One region of the Bradyrhizobium pachyrhizi genome, then DNA from elsewhere that is predicted to be linked to it. Evidence: predicted binding sites of a transcription regulator. Region 1 holds the regulator's gene; the other holds the start of a gene.
The links. Region 1 encodes PhoB, which activates phosphate uptake and scavenging genes when phosphate is short. Its sites were predicted from a motif close to TGTCATNNANCTGTCAT; they were not measured.
Positions count from the first base shown of each region.

Region 2: a site for PhoB is predicted at 3,184-3,200, ahead of QA639_RS19740 (RNA degradosome polyphosphate kinase). Genes of this name have one in related genera too.

Region 1 covers NZ_CP121667.1:964,285-971,439, reverse strand. The annotation lists gene QA639_RS04365 (aspartate aminotransferase family protein) at 1-1,186, opposite strand, end outside; gene QA639_RS04360 (GcrA family cell cycle regulator) at 1,673-2,185, shown strand; gene phoB (phosphate regulon transcriptional regulator PhoB) at 2,415-3,125, opposite strand; gene phoU (phosphate signaling complex protein PhoU) at 3,255-3,971, opposite strand; gene pstB (phosphate ABC transporter ATP-binding protein PstB) at 4,078-4,896, opposite strand; gene pstA (phosphate ABC transporter permease PstA) at 4,893-5,738, opposite strand; gene pstC (phosphate ABC transporter permease subunit PstC) at 5,743-6,732, opposite strand; gene pstS (phosphate ABC transporter substrate-binding protein PstS) at 6,962-7,155, opposite strand, start outside.
Region 2 covers NZ_CP121667.1:4,296,379-4,303,533, forward strand. The annotation lists gene ppx (exopolyphosphatase) at 1-893, opposite strand, end outside; gene QA639_RS19740 (RNA degradosome polyphosphate kinase) at 906-3,110, opposite strand; gene QA639_RS19745 (P-loop NTPase family protein) at 3,243-3,920, opposite strand; gene QA639_RS19750 (CDP-alcohol phosphatidyltransferase family protein) at 4,009-4,551, opposite strand; gene purM (phosphoribosylformylglycinamidine cyclo-ligase) at 4,712-5,785, shown strand; gene purN (phosphoribosylglycinamide formyltransferase) at 5,782-6,432, shown strand; gene QA639_RS19765 (cold-shock protein) at 6,510-6,713, opposite strand; gene rnd (ribonuclease D) at 7,068-7,155, opposite strand, start outside.

The DNA.
Region 1 (7,155 bases):
GCGCCGCCGACAATGTCGCGCAGGCGCGCTCGAGCGCGGTGATCGACGTATCGATCTCGGCCTCGGTCACGATCAGCGGCGCCAGGAACCGCACCACATTGTCGCCGGCGCCGACGGTGAGCAGCTTCTCGTTGCGCAGGGCGGCGATCAGGTCGCCCGACGGCACCACGGCCTTGACGCCGATCAACAGCCCCTCGCCGCGCGCCTCCGACAGCACGCCGGGATAGCGGTCGACGACGGAGGCGAGCTTCTGCTTGAGCAGCAGCGACATCTTCTGCACATGCTCGAAGAAGCCCGGTTTCAGCATGACGTCGAGCACGGCATTGGCGGCGGCGACCGCGAGCGGATTGCCGCCGAAGGTCGAGCCGTGCGAGCCGGGCGCCATGCCGGCCGCGGCCTGCGCGGTAGCCAGCACCGCGCCGATCGGGAAACCGCCGCCGAGCGCCTTGGCCAGCGACATCACATCCGGCGTGACGCCCGTGCGCTTGTAGGCGAACAGCTCGCCGGTGCGGCCCATGCCGGTCTGCACCTCGTCGAAGGCAAGCAGCAGGCCGTGCTCGTCGCAGAGCGCGCGCAGCGCCTTGAAGAACGCCTGCGGCGCCGAGCGCACGCCGCCCTCGCCCTGCACCGGCTCGATCAGGATGCCGGCGGTGTGCGGACCGATCGCCTTCTTCACCGCCTCGATGTCGCCATGCGGCACCTGGTCGAAGCCGTCCATCGGCGGCCCGAAGCCCTCGAGATATTTCGCCGAGCCGGTCGCCGCCAGCGTGCCCAGCGTGCGGCCGTGGAAGGCGCCCTCGAAGGTGATGATGCGGTAGCGCTCGCCGTGGCCCTTGGAGAAGTGATAGTGGCGGACCAGCTTGATCACGCCCTCCATCGCTTCCGCGCCGGAATTGCAGAAGAACACGAAGTCGGCAAAGCTCTGCTCGCACAGCCGCGCGGCAAGCGCCTCGCCGTCCGGGCTCTTGAACAGGTTCGACATGTGCCAGAGTTTGGTCGCCTGCTCCTGCAGCGCCTTGACCAGATGCGGATGCGCATGCCCGAGCGCGTTGACCGCGACGCCCGAGGTGAAATCGAGATAGCGGTCGCCGTTGGTTGCGATCAGCCAGGCGCCCTCACCGCGCTCGAAGCCGAGATCGACCCTGGCGAAGACGGGGAGCAGATGCGACGTGGCAGCGTTGGTCATGGCGATCACTGACGGTTTGAAGCCGACAATTGCCGCGCGCCTTGACGCCAGCGCAGCAACGGCCAGCTTCGGAAAACAAAACGGCCGCCTTTGCGGGCGGCACGTGGCGGGCATTCTATGCTGCGGTCAGTAAGTGTCAATCGCCACGAAGTGGCCTTCCTGCAATGCGAAACGAGCGCAATCCGGAGCATTCCGGTGCGGTGGAAAAGCCTCATCGAAATGCTTAACTGTGTGGGAACATGTGGACGCACGGCCGCGGACTCTTGCGCCTGAGTCACGCCATATTGTAGCGTTTGGCCTGTCGGGTACGACATCTCGTGCGGCGGTACTGGACCCTCTAAGTAGCCTTCGTGTCTCGCGTAAACGTTCGGGCGCAACACCGTGCCCGGCGAGGGCTAAGGGATTCTGGCCGCAGGGATATTTGTCCAGATTGGCTCGCAGCGCCGCTCCAACGATTGGCCGGCGCTACGCGAAGGGAAGAATGCGATGACTGTATTGACCTGGTCCGACGATCGCGTCGAGCAGCTGAAGAAGCTCTGGGAGTCCGGCCTGTCGGCCAGCCAGATCGCGGCGGAACTTGGCAATGTGACGCGAAACGCCGTGATCGGCAAAGTGCATCGGCTCGGCCTCTCCGGCCGCGCCAAGGCGCCCTCCACGGCCGCGCCGCGGCAGCGCAAGGCTCGCCCCGCCCAGCACATGATGCGGGTGGCGCGACCGGTCTCGCGCGGCAACACCGCGCTGGCGCACGCCTTCGAGGTCGAAATGGAGCCCGATCCGATCTCCTACGACAATGTGGTGCCAATGAGCCAGCGGCTCTCGCTGCTCGAGCTGAACGAGGCCACCTGTCATTGGCCGGTCGGCGATCCCTCGAGCCCGGAATTCTTCTTCTGCGGCGGCAAGGCGCTCGCCGGCCTGCCCTATTGCGCGCATCACTCGCGCGTCGCCTACCAGCCCGCCGCCGATCGCCGCCGGCCGTCGGCGAAACCGCAGATCAAGTGAGCACTCGGGAAAACGTCGGAAGACCTCAAAAACAAATCCCCGCGAAAGCGGGGATTTTTTTGTGTGACGCAGCCCGGCTATATCACCAGCGTCGTCCCGGCGCATGCCGGGACCCATACGCCGCGGCCGGCGCAATCGGCAAGCGGCCAGACGGCTTTCTAACAACGCCCATTGGTGGCTATTGATCCCGGCTTTCGCCGTGTTGCGGTTTATGAATGCCGCTTGGCCGTTACGGCTGCGGCTCGGCCTTGGCAAAGCGGTCATCGAGCGCGTAGCCGGCGCCGCGCACGGTGCGGATCGGGTCCTGCTCGCGGCCGGGATTGAGGAGCTTACGCAGACGGCCGATATGCACGTCGACGGTGCGCTCATCGATGTAGATGTCGCGGCCCCAGACGCTGTCGAGCAGTTGCTCGCGGCTGAAGACGCGGCCGGGATGCTCGAGGAAGAATTCGAGCAGGCGATACTCGGTCGGCCCGAGATCGATCGGACGGCCCGAGCGCGCCACGCGGCGCTTCTCGCGGTCGAGCTCGATGTCGCCGTAGGTCAACACGGTCGCAAGCCGCTCCGGGCTGGCGCGGCGCAAGAGGCCCTTCACCCGCGCCAGCAGCTCCGGCACCGAGAACGGCTTGACGATGTAATCGTCGGCGCCGGTGGCAAGCCCGCGTACGCGCTCGCTTTCCTCGCCGCGCGCGGTCAGCATGATGATCGGAAGTTGCTTGGTCTCGGGCCGCGCCCGCAGGCGGCGGCACAGCTCGATGCCGGACAGGCCCGGCAGCATCCAGTCCAGCACCACGAGGTCGGGAACGCGCTCCTTCAGGCGGGTGTCGGCATCGTCGCCGCGCCCGACCGTCTCGACATCGTAGCCTTCCGCATCGAGATTGTAGCGCAACAGCGTCGTCAGCGCTTCCTCGTCTTCGACTACCAGAATGCGTGCGCTCATCGGTTTAAGTTCTTTCTCTGTGGTGATCCGTTGCCCAGACGCAAACCGAAACGCTTACTTCCTTGAGCATAGTCCCCGCGGAAACGAGTTGTCGAAGGACAATCCGGTTCCGCGCTTGCCGATCAAGCCTCAGCTGCCCGGCACCGTGGTGGCAAAAGTGGTCATGTCGCCCTTCGGGCGCTTGTCGGTGATCTGCTGGCCCTCGATCATGTAGAATACGGTCTCGGCGATATTGGTGGCGTGATCGCCGATCCGCTCGATGTTCTTGGCGCAGAACATCAGATGGATGCAGAACGAGATGTTGCGCGGATCTTCCATCATGTAGGTGAGCAGTTCGCGGAACAGCGAGGTGCAGATCGCATCGACCTCCTCGTCGCCCTTCCAGACGTTCATCGCCGCCGGCAGGTCGTGCGCGGCATAGGCGTCGAGCACCGACTTGACCTGCGACAGCACGAGGTCGGTCATGTGCTCGAGGCCGCGGATCAGCTTCAGCGGCTGGAAATCGCTCTCCAGCGCCGCGACGCGCTTGCCCATGTTCTTGGCGAGGTCGCCGATCCGCTCGAGGTCGGTGGCGACGCGCATCGCGCTGACGATCTCACGCAGGTCGATCGCCATCGGCTGGCGGCGCGCGATCGTCAGCACCGCGCGCTCTTCGATGTTGCGCTGCAGATTGTCGATCTCGATGTCGGCGGCGACCACGCGCTTGCCGAGCGCGACGTCGCGACGGATCAGCGCGTCGACCGACTCGGTAATCATCCGTTCGACCAGGCCGCCCATCTCGGCGACCAGGCGGGTCAACTCCTGCAGGTCGCTGTCGAATGCCTTGGCGGTATGTTCAGAAGCCATCGCTTGTCTCCCTCAACCATGGTCCCGGGGATCATGGTTTCGTGTCCTGAATTTTAGCATGACCTGATCGGAAAACCGGTTGCCACTTTTCCGGATCATGCGCCGGTCAACCGAACCGGCCGGTGATGTAGTCCTGGGTGCGCCGATCGCTCGGTGAGGTGAAGATCTTGTTGGTGTCGTCGAACTCGATCAGCTCGCCGAGATACATGAAGGCGGTCTTGTCGGAGACGCGCGCCGCCTGCTGCATGTTGTGGGTGACGATCGCGATCGTGTAGTCCTCGGAGAGCTCCTGGATCAGTTCCTCGACCTTGGCGGTCGAGATCGGGTCGAGCGCCGAGCACGGCTCGTCGAACAGGATCACCTCGGGACGCACCGCCACGGTGCGCGCGATGCACAGCCGCTGCTGCTGGCCGCCGGAGAGCGACAGGCCGGAGGCGTTCAGCTTGTCCTTGACCTCGTTCCACAGCGCGCCGCCGCGCAGCGCCTTCTCGACCCGGTCGTCCATCTCGGACTTCGAGATCTTCTCGTAGAGGCGGATGCCGAAGGCGATGTTCTCGTAGATCGTCATCGGGAACGGCGTCGGCTTCTGGAACACCATGCCGACCCGCGCGCGCAGCAAGTTGAGGTCGAGCTTGGGGTCGAGAATGTTGGTCTGGTCCAGCATCAGCTGGCCGACCGCGCGCTGGCCCGGATACAGGTCGTACATCCGGTTGAAGATGCGCAGCAGGGTCGACTTGCCGCAGCCGGACGGGCCGATGAACGCCGTGACGCGGTTGGTGCCGAGCGTCAGGTTGATGTTCTTCAGCGCGTGGTGCTCGCCGTAATAGAAGTTGAGGTTGCGCACCGTGACTTTCGGCGGCGCTTCCGGCAGCGGAACCTGGGGAACGTGGCCCGCGGCAGTCGTGGAGACAGAAAGCTCGGTCATTTTGCGGCCCTTTCGGCACCAAGGATACGCGCGCCGATATTCAACGCGAGCACGGTGAATGTGATGAGCAGCGCACCGCTCCACGCCAGCTCTTTCCAGTAGGCGTAGGGGCTCTGCACGAAATTGTTGATGGTCACCGGCAGGTTGGCCATCGTCTTGGTCAGATCCAGGCTGAAGAACTGGTTCGACAGCGCGGTGAACAGCAGCGGCGCGGTCTCGCCGGCGACGCGGGCGGTCGCCAGCAGCACGCCGGTGATCAGACCCGATCGCGCCGCGCGATAAGCGATCCGCTTGATCACCAACGAACGCGGCAGGCCGAGCGCGGAGGCGGCCTCGCGCAGCGGATTGGGCACCAAGAGCAGCATGTCCTCGGTGGTGCGCAGCACGACCGGGATCACGATCACCGCGAGCGCGAGGCTGCCTGCGATCGCCGAGAAGCCGCGCATCGGCACCACCACCGCACCATAGATGAACAGGCCGATGATGATCGACGGCGCGCTGAGCAGGATGTCGTTGATGAAGCGGATCACCGAGGTCAGCTTGTCGTGCTTGCCGTATTCGGCGAGGTAGGTACCGGCGAACAGGCCAAGCGGCGCGCCGATGCCGACGCCGATCACGGTCATGATGACCGAGCCGACAATGGCGTTGAGCAGGCCGCCTTCGGTCGAGCCGGGCGGCGGCGTGTTCTGGGTGAACAGCTGCACGCTGAGGCCGGCAAGGCCGTTATAGAGCAGCGTGATCAGGATCAGGGCCAGCCAGGTGACGCCGAACAGCGCGGCGCCGACGCAGAGTGCGCGGATGACGATGTCGCTGCGGCGGCGGGATTTGTAGATCGGGTTCATGGCGTTACTTCCCCGCCTTCTTTTCAAGCCGCATCAGCATCAGCCGCGCGCCGGCGAGCACGAAGAAGGTCAGCACGAACAGCAGCAAGCCGAGCAGGATCAGGCCGGACTGGTGCAGGCCGTCGCTCTCGGCGAATTCGCTGGCGATCGCCGCCGAGATCGTGGTGCCCGGCGCGAAGATCGACGACGAGATGCGGAACGAGTTGCCGATGATGAAGGTCACCGCCATGGTCTCGCCGAGGGCCCGGCCGAGTGCCAGCATGATGCCGCCGATCACGCCGACGCGGGTGTAGGGGATCACGACGCTGCGGACGACCTCCCAGGTTGTGCAGCCCATGCCGTAGGCGGCCTCCTTCAGCACCGGCGGCACGGTCTTGAACACGTCGACCGAGATCGCGGTGATGAAGGGCAGCACCATGATCGCAAGGATCAGTGCAGCGTTGAACAGGCTGAGATAGGACGGCGGGCCGGCGAACACCGCGCCCAGCACCGGGACGCCCTCGAAGATCCGGATCATGAAAGGCTGGAACGTGTTGGCCAGGAACGGGCCGAGCACGAAGAAGCCCCACATGCCGTAGATGATGGAGGGGATACCGGCGAGCAGCTCGATCGCGATGCCGATCGGGCGGCGCAGCACTTGCGGGCAGAGCTCGGTGAGGAACACGGCGATGCCGATGCCGACCGGAATGGCGATCAGCATCGCGATCACCGAAGTGATCAGCGTGCCGTAGATCGGGCCGAGCGCGCCGAGCACCGGCGGATCGGCCGAGGGCGCCCAGCGCTGCGTCCAGAGGAAGGCGAAGCCGTATTCCTTCATCGCCGGCCAGGCGCCGACGATCAGCGACAGGATGATGCCGCCGAGGATCAACAGAACCGAAATCGCCGAGATGCGGGTGATCCAATAGAAGGTGAGGTCACCGAGCTTGAAGGCGCTGAGGGCCTTGGCGCGATCGTAAGGTCCCGCGGCTTCCATCACATCGCTCTGAACAGCCATGTCTGCCACGCCAATCCCCTCTTTAGTATGCAAAAGCCACGCAAACCGCTACGCCCCGAAGCGATCTTCACTGACGCATTTGGCCGGGCGTCGTCGTTCCAGCCACGCCCCTTGAGGCGCGAACCCCGGCCTCGATCCCGCGCTTGTTGCCGCGGTGATGGAGACCGGGTCTTGGTCGCTCGACCTGTGCCTCGATCGAGTCGGCACAGGTCCTGTCGCAGCGTCGGACTTAGCTCTTGATGTCCGACGACCAGGTCTTCTCGATCAGCTTGACGACCGAGTCCGGCATCGGGATGTAGTCGAGCTCTTCGGCCGCCTTGTCGCCCTTCTCGAAGGCGTATTTGAAGAACTTGAGCGCTTCCTGCGAGGCCGCCTTGTCGGTCGAGTCCTTGTGCATCAGGATGAAGGTCGCCGCGGTGATCG
Region 2 (7,155 bases), 3.3 Mb from region 1:
AGCAGGCCCTCGCGTACGCCGAAGGTCGAGAACACGATGGTCTTCGGCTGGGCCACGCGGATGATGTATTCGAGCACGAGCGCGGCATAGGCCAATAGCGGCCGCCGCGCGTCGGCGACCGACTCGATATTGGCCAGCATGTTGGTGGCCGCCAGCCGTCGCAGCCGCTGCGCGAAGTCGAGTGCGTCGGCCGCCGGGATCGAATAGCCGTGCATCACCTTGAGCGGGTAGCCGCTCTGTATGATGTGAATGCGCGCCAGCGCACGCCAGGTGCCGCCGACGGCATAGAAGGTACGGCCCCGCCCGGTCTTGAGTTGGGCGACGCCGAGCAGCTCATTCTTGACGATGCGTTCGGCGCGCTTGAGCGATTTGTTGGAGAGGTCCTGCAGCGCGAGGCTGCCGAGCGGCAACGTCACGCCGCTGCGCACGCGGCTGCCCTTGACATCGATCAGTTCAAGCGAGCCGCCGCCGAGATCACCGACGATGCCGTTCGGATTGTGCACCCCCGAGACGACGCCGAGCGCGGACAGCTTCGCCTCGCGCGGTCCGGTGAGGATCTCGATCTTGGCGCCGCAGATGCGCTCGGCCTTGGCGATGAAGTCCGGACCGTTCTTGGCGTCGCGGCAGGCCGCGGTCGCGATCGCGTAGACGCGGCCGACCTGCTGGATCCTGCACAGCGCGCGAAAACGGCGCAGCGCGGTGAGCGCCTTGTTGACGGCATCGGTTGCGAGCAGGCCGGTGCTCTGCACCTCGCGCCCGAGCCCGCACAGCGCCTTCTCGTTGAAGATGGTGATGAGGCTGCGCGCCATCGCCTCGTAAACCACGAGACGAACCGAGTTCGAGCCGATATCGATGACAGCGACGCTGGAAGCGCGCTTCCGCGGCCGCTTCACCGTAAGCCCCCCTTAAGACGATGGCTGCTGACGCTCGTTGCGACGCGTGAGACGGCGCGGTGAAGATTCCTTGAGAGACTTACCACGGCCGGACAGACTCGGATTTGTCATGAAGTAGTCATGCAGATTGAAGGGCTCTTCGCCTTTCGCGGCCTTCATACGCGTTGACGACCCGTCCGGCAACAATTGCCAGCTTTGCTCGGTGTCCTTCAGGTTCGCGACCATGATCTGTTCGAGAACCTGCTGATGCACCGTGGGATTTTGCAGCGGACAGAGAACCTCGACGCGGCGGTCGAGGTTCCGCGGCATCATGTCGGCGGACGAGATATACACAGCAGCTTTTGTGCTCGGCAGGCCCTGGCCCATGCCGAAGCAATAGATTCGGCCGTGTTCCAGGAACCGGCCGATCACCGATTTGACGCGGATGTTCTCCGACAGTCCCGGCAGCCCCGGCCGCAGGCAGCAGATGCCGCGCACCACGAGCTCGACCGAGACGCCGGTCTGCGAGGCCTCGTACAGCGCGTCGATGATATCAGGATCGACCAGCGCGTTCATCTTCATCCAGACCGCGCCGGGGCGGCCGTGCTTGACGTGGGCGATCTCGCCGTGGATGTGCTCGATGATCCGCTTGCGTAGCGTCAGCGGCGACACCGCCATCTTCTCGATGTCGCTCGGCTCGGCATAGCCCGTGATGTAGTTGAAGACCCGCGCGACGTCGCGACCGATGATCGGATCCGAGGTGAAGTAGGAGAGGTCGGTGTAGATGCGCGCGGTGACCGGGTGATAGTTGCCGGTGCCGGTGTGCACATAGGTCGTGAGATTGCCGCCCTCGCGGCGCACCACCATCGACAGCTTGGCATGCGTCTTCAATTCGATGAAGCCGTAGACCACCTGCACGCCGGCGCGTTCGAGGTCGCGGGCCCAGCGGATGTTGGCTTCCTCGTCGAAGCGCGCCTTCAGCTCGATCAGCGCGGTCACCGACTTGCCGGCCTCGGCGGCTTCCGCCAGCGCGCGTACGATCGGCGAGTTGTTCGAGGTGCGATACAGCGTCTGCTTGATCGCGACCACGTCGGGATCGCGTGCCGCCTGCTGCAGGAACTGCACCACGACGTCGAAGGATTCATAGGGGTGATGGACCACGAGGTCCTTCTGGCGGATGGCGGCGAAGATATCGCCGCCATGATCGCGTACCCGCTCGGGATGGCGCGGCACGTAGGGCGGGAATTCGAGGTCGGGGCGATTGAGGCGGGTGAGCTGCGACAGCTCGTTCATCGCCAGCACGCCGTCGACCAGGATCACTTCGTCGTCTGCGGCCGACAAGGCGTGCTGCACGAAGATGCGCAGCTCTTCGGGCATCGTGGCCTCGATCTCGAGCCGGATCACCGACCCGCGGCGGCGGCGCTTGAGCGCGGTCTCGAACAGGCGAACGAGGTCTTCGGCCTCTTCCTCGATTTCGAGTTCGGAGTCCCTGATGATGCGGAATGCGCCCTGGCCCTTGACGGTGTAGCCGGGGAACAGGCGGCCGATGAAGAGACCGGTAGCCTGCTCGAGCGTGATCAGCCGCGCCGGAGCGCCTTCCTTGGTGGAGGGGATGCGGATGAAGCGGTCGATCTTGCCGGGCATGCGGATCAGCGCGTTCATCGCCTTGCCGTCGGAGATGCGCGACAATTGCAGCGCCACCGTGAAGCCGAGATTCGGGATGAACGGGAACGGATGCGCCGGGTCGATCGCCAGCGGGGTCAGCAGCGGGAAGATGTTGTGAAGGAAATGATCCTCGATCCAGCTGCGTTCGGGCTTGGTGACGTCGCGGCCGTCGACCAGCTGGATGCCGACCTTGGAGAGGATATCCCGCAGGTCACTCCAGATCGCCTGCTGGTCGGAGGCGAGCTGCGAGACGGTCTTGTTGATCATCACGAGCTGATCGGCCGGCAGCAGGCCGTCCGGGCTGCGCTCGGTAATGCCCTCGCGGACCTGCGCCTTGATGCCGGCGACACGGACCATGAAGAACTCGTCGAGGTTATTCGCCGAAATCGACAGGAAGCGGACCCGCTCCAGCACGGGATGGCCGAGATTGACCGATTCCTCGAGCACCCGCCGGTTGAAGTGCAGCCAGGAGAGCTCCCGGTTAATGAAGCGCTCGGGGCTGGACGCGATTGCGGGAATGGCGGGAAAATCCGCCTCTTTTTCTTTGATTTCAGTAGCTTGTGCCGAGTCCATCAAGTGCTGGTCCAATTCAGGGCAGGGGCCGGGGCGGTCTAGCCGAGAGCCGCAGAGACCATGTGATATTGCGATGACGTTTCGATGACATTGATGTTCCGCTCGCCTGCGCCGTCAAGCCGCGGGGATGGATCAGGCATCGCGCAACAGCTCCGCCGCCAGCGCCCGCGTGACGGGACGGCCGAGCCGGAGTGCCTCGGTATCCAGGAGCTCGACCGCCTGCCGGACGGCAACGTAGGAACGCTCGATCCGGTTGCTCAGATAGCTGACCAGCGGTTCGTCCACGCTCATCTGGCGGTCGGCGCAGAACTTGACGATCAGGCCGCGGAACAGCTGGTCGTCCGGTGGCAGCAGCGTCACGGTCGGCACCGCGCGGAGCCGCGACCGCAGGTCGCGCAATTCGATCTCGAACGCCGACGGCGGAACGCGTGCCGTGATCAGCACGTAGGCATCGTCCTGGCGCGCCAGATTCATCAGATGAAACATCGCGCGCTCGTCGAAATCCGACGGCCTCAGGTCCTCGACCACCAGCGCACCGGTCGCAAGCGCGGTCGGCACCGTGTCGGCGGTCAGCGCATGCGCCGCGGTCGAGCGCGCGCCGGCGCTCTCGGCCCAGATCGCGGCGAGGTGACTTTTGCCGGAGCCGTCAGGCCCGACCAGCAGCATGATTCGGTTCGGCCAGTCCGGCCAGCCGTCGATCAGCGCCAGCGCCGCCTCATTGGCAGGGCCCTCGAGGAAATCGTCGCGGGTCAGCTTCTCCTCGTGCGGCAGGGCCAAGGCCAATTGACGAGGTTGAACGCTACTGGCCACACAAGTCTCCAAACCACTTCATTATAGCCATGCGCAAACGCGTCGCGTTTGTCGCGGGAAAACCGGCTTCCACTTTTCCGGATCCCGCCTACCGAGCTTCGATCGTGCTCATGTGCCGCACCCACTCCACGAGATAGAGGGACACCGAACCCAAAGTAAAGATCGTGACCAAGCCCATCAGGATCAGGTCGTAAGGGTGCGGCTGAAAGCCGAAGCCGAGCGAGGCCAGCACCAGTGCCGCGAACGCGACCTGCGCCACCGTGTTCAGCTTCGACACCATCAGCGGCTTCATCTCGACCGGCTTGTCGAACAGCCATGACACGATCACGGCGGAGACGATCATGATGTCGCGCGACACCACGAGAATCACGATCCAGCGCGGTACCGCGCCCCAGATTCCGAGCGCGACATAGATCGACACCAGGAGCGCCTTGTCGGCGAGCGGATCGAGCAGGGCGCCGAGTTCGCTCGTCATGTTGAAGCGCTTGGCGAGGAAACCGTCGACCGCGTCCGAGACGCCGGCGATCACGAAGATGGCGAACGCGATCTCCATCTGGCTGGACACGATGGCCCAGACGATCACCGGCACCAGGATGATGCGGCCGAGGGTGATGATGTTCGGAATGCTCAACTTGGGTCGCTTCCCGGCTAGGAGCCTGATTTTACTCGATATCCGGCCCTTTTGCGCAGTGGCCTTGTGTTATCTACATAGTATCGCGGCAGCAGCGCCGCGAGCCATTGCGCGGGGGCGGAATTCCTCGTAACCAGCCCCTGATCATCTGGAATTGGGCATGACCGAGCGCAAAAACGGGCTCACTTACGCGGATTCGGGTGTCGATATCGACGCCGGCAATCGATTGGTCGATCTGATCAAGCCGATGGTGCGGGCCACCGCGCGGCCTGGCGCGGACGCCGAGATCGGCGGTTTCGGCGGGCTGTTCGACCTCAAGGCCGCCGGCTTCAAGGATCCGGTCCTGGTGGCCGCGACCGATGGCGTCGGCACCAAGCTGAAGATCGCGATCGAGACCGGCATTCATGGCGGCATCGGCATCGATCTGGTCGCGATGTCGGTCAACGACCTCGTCGTCCAGGGCGCGGAACCGCTGTTCTTCCTCGACTATTTCGCCTGCGGCAAGCTCCATCCGGAGGCCACCGCGCAGATCGTCGCTGGCATCGCCGAGGGCTGCCGGGAATCCGGCTGCGCGCTGATCGGCGGCGAAACCGCCGAGATGCCCGGCCTCTACAAGGATGGCGATTACGACCTCGGCGGCTTCGCGGTCGGCGCGGCCGAGCGCGGCACGCTGCTGCCGACCGCGGATATCGCGGCGGGCGATGCCGTGATTGGGCTGGCTTCCTCCGGCGTGCACTCCAACGGCTATTCGCTGGTGCGCAAGATCGTCGAGCAGTCCGGCGTTGCCTATGACGCGCCGGCACCGTTCGCGCCGGTGATGACGCTTGGCGCGGCGCTGCTGACGCCGACCAGGCTCTATGTGAAATCCTGCCTGAGCGCGATCCGTGACACCGGCGCGGTGAAGGGCCTCGCCCACATCACCGGCGGCGGCTTCACCGACAACATTCCGCGCGTCTTGCCGAAGCATCTCGGCGTCGGCATCGATCTGGCGCGGCTGCCGGTGCTGCCGGTGTTCAAATGGCTGGCCGAGCAGGGCGGCATCGCCGAGCTCGAGCTGCTGCGCACCTTCAACTGCGGCATCGGCATGATCGCGATCGTCAAGGCTGATGCGGTCGACGCCGTGACCGAGGCGTTCACCGCCGGCGGCGAGACCGCGACGCTGCTCGGCGAGGTGATCGAGGCCAAGGGTGAGCATCGCGTGGTCTATAACGGTCATCTCGATCTCTCGCGATGAAGCGCCGCGTCGCCATCCTGATCTCCGGCCGCGGCTCCAACATGGCCGCGCTGATCGAGGCTGCGAAGGCTGCGGATTTCCCAGCTGAGATCGTCGCCGTGATCTCGAACCGCGCCGATGCTGCCGGGCTCGAGAAGGCGGCCGCGAGCGGCATTGCGACCATCGTCATCGAGAGCAAGCCGTTCGGCAAGGACCGCGCCGGCTTCGAGGCCGTGCTGCAGCGCGCGCTCGATGACAGGCAGGTCGAGCTGATCTGCCTCGGCGGCTTCATGCGGCTGTTCACCGCCGAGTTCGTGCGACACTGGTACGGGCGGATGCTCAACATCCATCCCTCGCTGCTGCCCTGTTTTCCGGGCCTCGATCCGCACGGCCAGGCGTTGCGTGCCGGGGTCAAGCTGTCCGGAGCGACGGTGCATTTCGTGATCCCGGAGACCGACGCCGGACCGATCGTGATGCAGGGCGCGGTCACGGTCGCTGACGACGACACCGCCGAGACGCTCGCCGCGCGCGTGATCACCATCGAGCATCGCATCTATCCGGAGGCGCTGCGGCTGCTGGCAAGCGGCCGGCTCAAGCTCGAAGGCGATCTCTGCAAGACCGTGGGCAGCGGCGCAACCGACGATACGCTGATCGCGCCGGCGCCTTAGCGCGCGGTTGCAGGAGACATCCCCCGGGGTGATGCGGCCGGGGGAGGCATCAGGATGAATTCCGCTGGCAGCGGCGTTCAGTGAACCTTGAGGTTCTCTGCCGACGCCTTGCCGCGGTTCTCCACCAGCTCGTACTCGACGGACTGGTTCTCGTTCAATGTGCTGAGGCCCGCGCGCTCGACCGCCGAGATGTGGACGAACACGTCCTTGTCGCCGACGGCTGGCTTGATGAACCCGTAACCTTTGGTCGGGTTGAACCATTTGACGGTACCCTTCGGCATCGTCTCTCTCCCAGTTTAGACATAAAAAAGACGCGGCCACGTTTTCCACGTGCCACGCCACAAGCGGATTTTGCGCTGTCTGTTCACTTTCCGGGTCGTCAGATCCAAAGTCTTCAAGTCCGAAGTTTCGCCTCTCGAAGCCTGTACATCGAAGCCTTGGATATCAACGTCGCGAAACGCACAGTCGAACGGCCGCAATCCGATTGTGAAGGGATTGCAACACGAAAATTGCGCCTTAGCAAGCGCGGTGGTTTTGCGTGACGCAACCTCAGCCTGTGCCGGTCGAACTCCGGGGTAACGCGTTCGGCCACTGGCCGACTGCCGGCGGAACCCGGCGCGCACCAGGCGAACGCGCTAACTCCGGTCCACCCGCACCACGCGGCCCTTGTCGATCGCGAGCGCGAGCTGGCCATGCTTGAGCTTGAGTGCCGCCTCGCCGAAC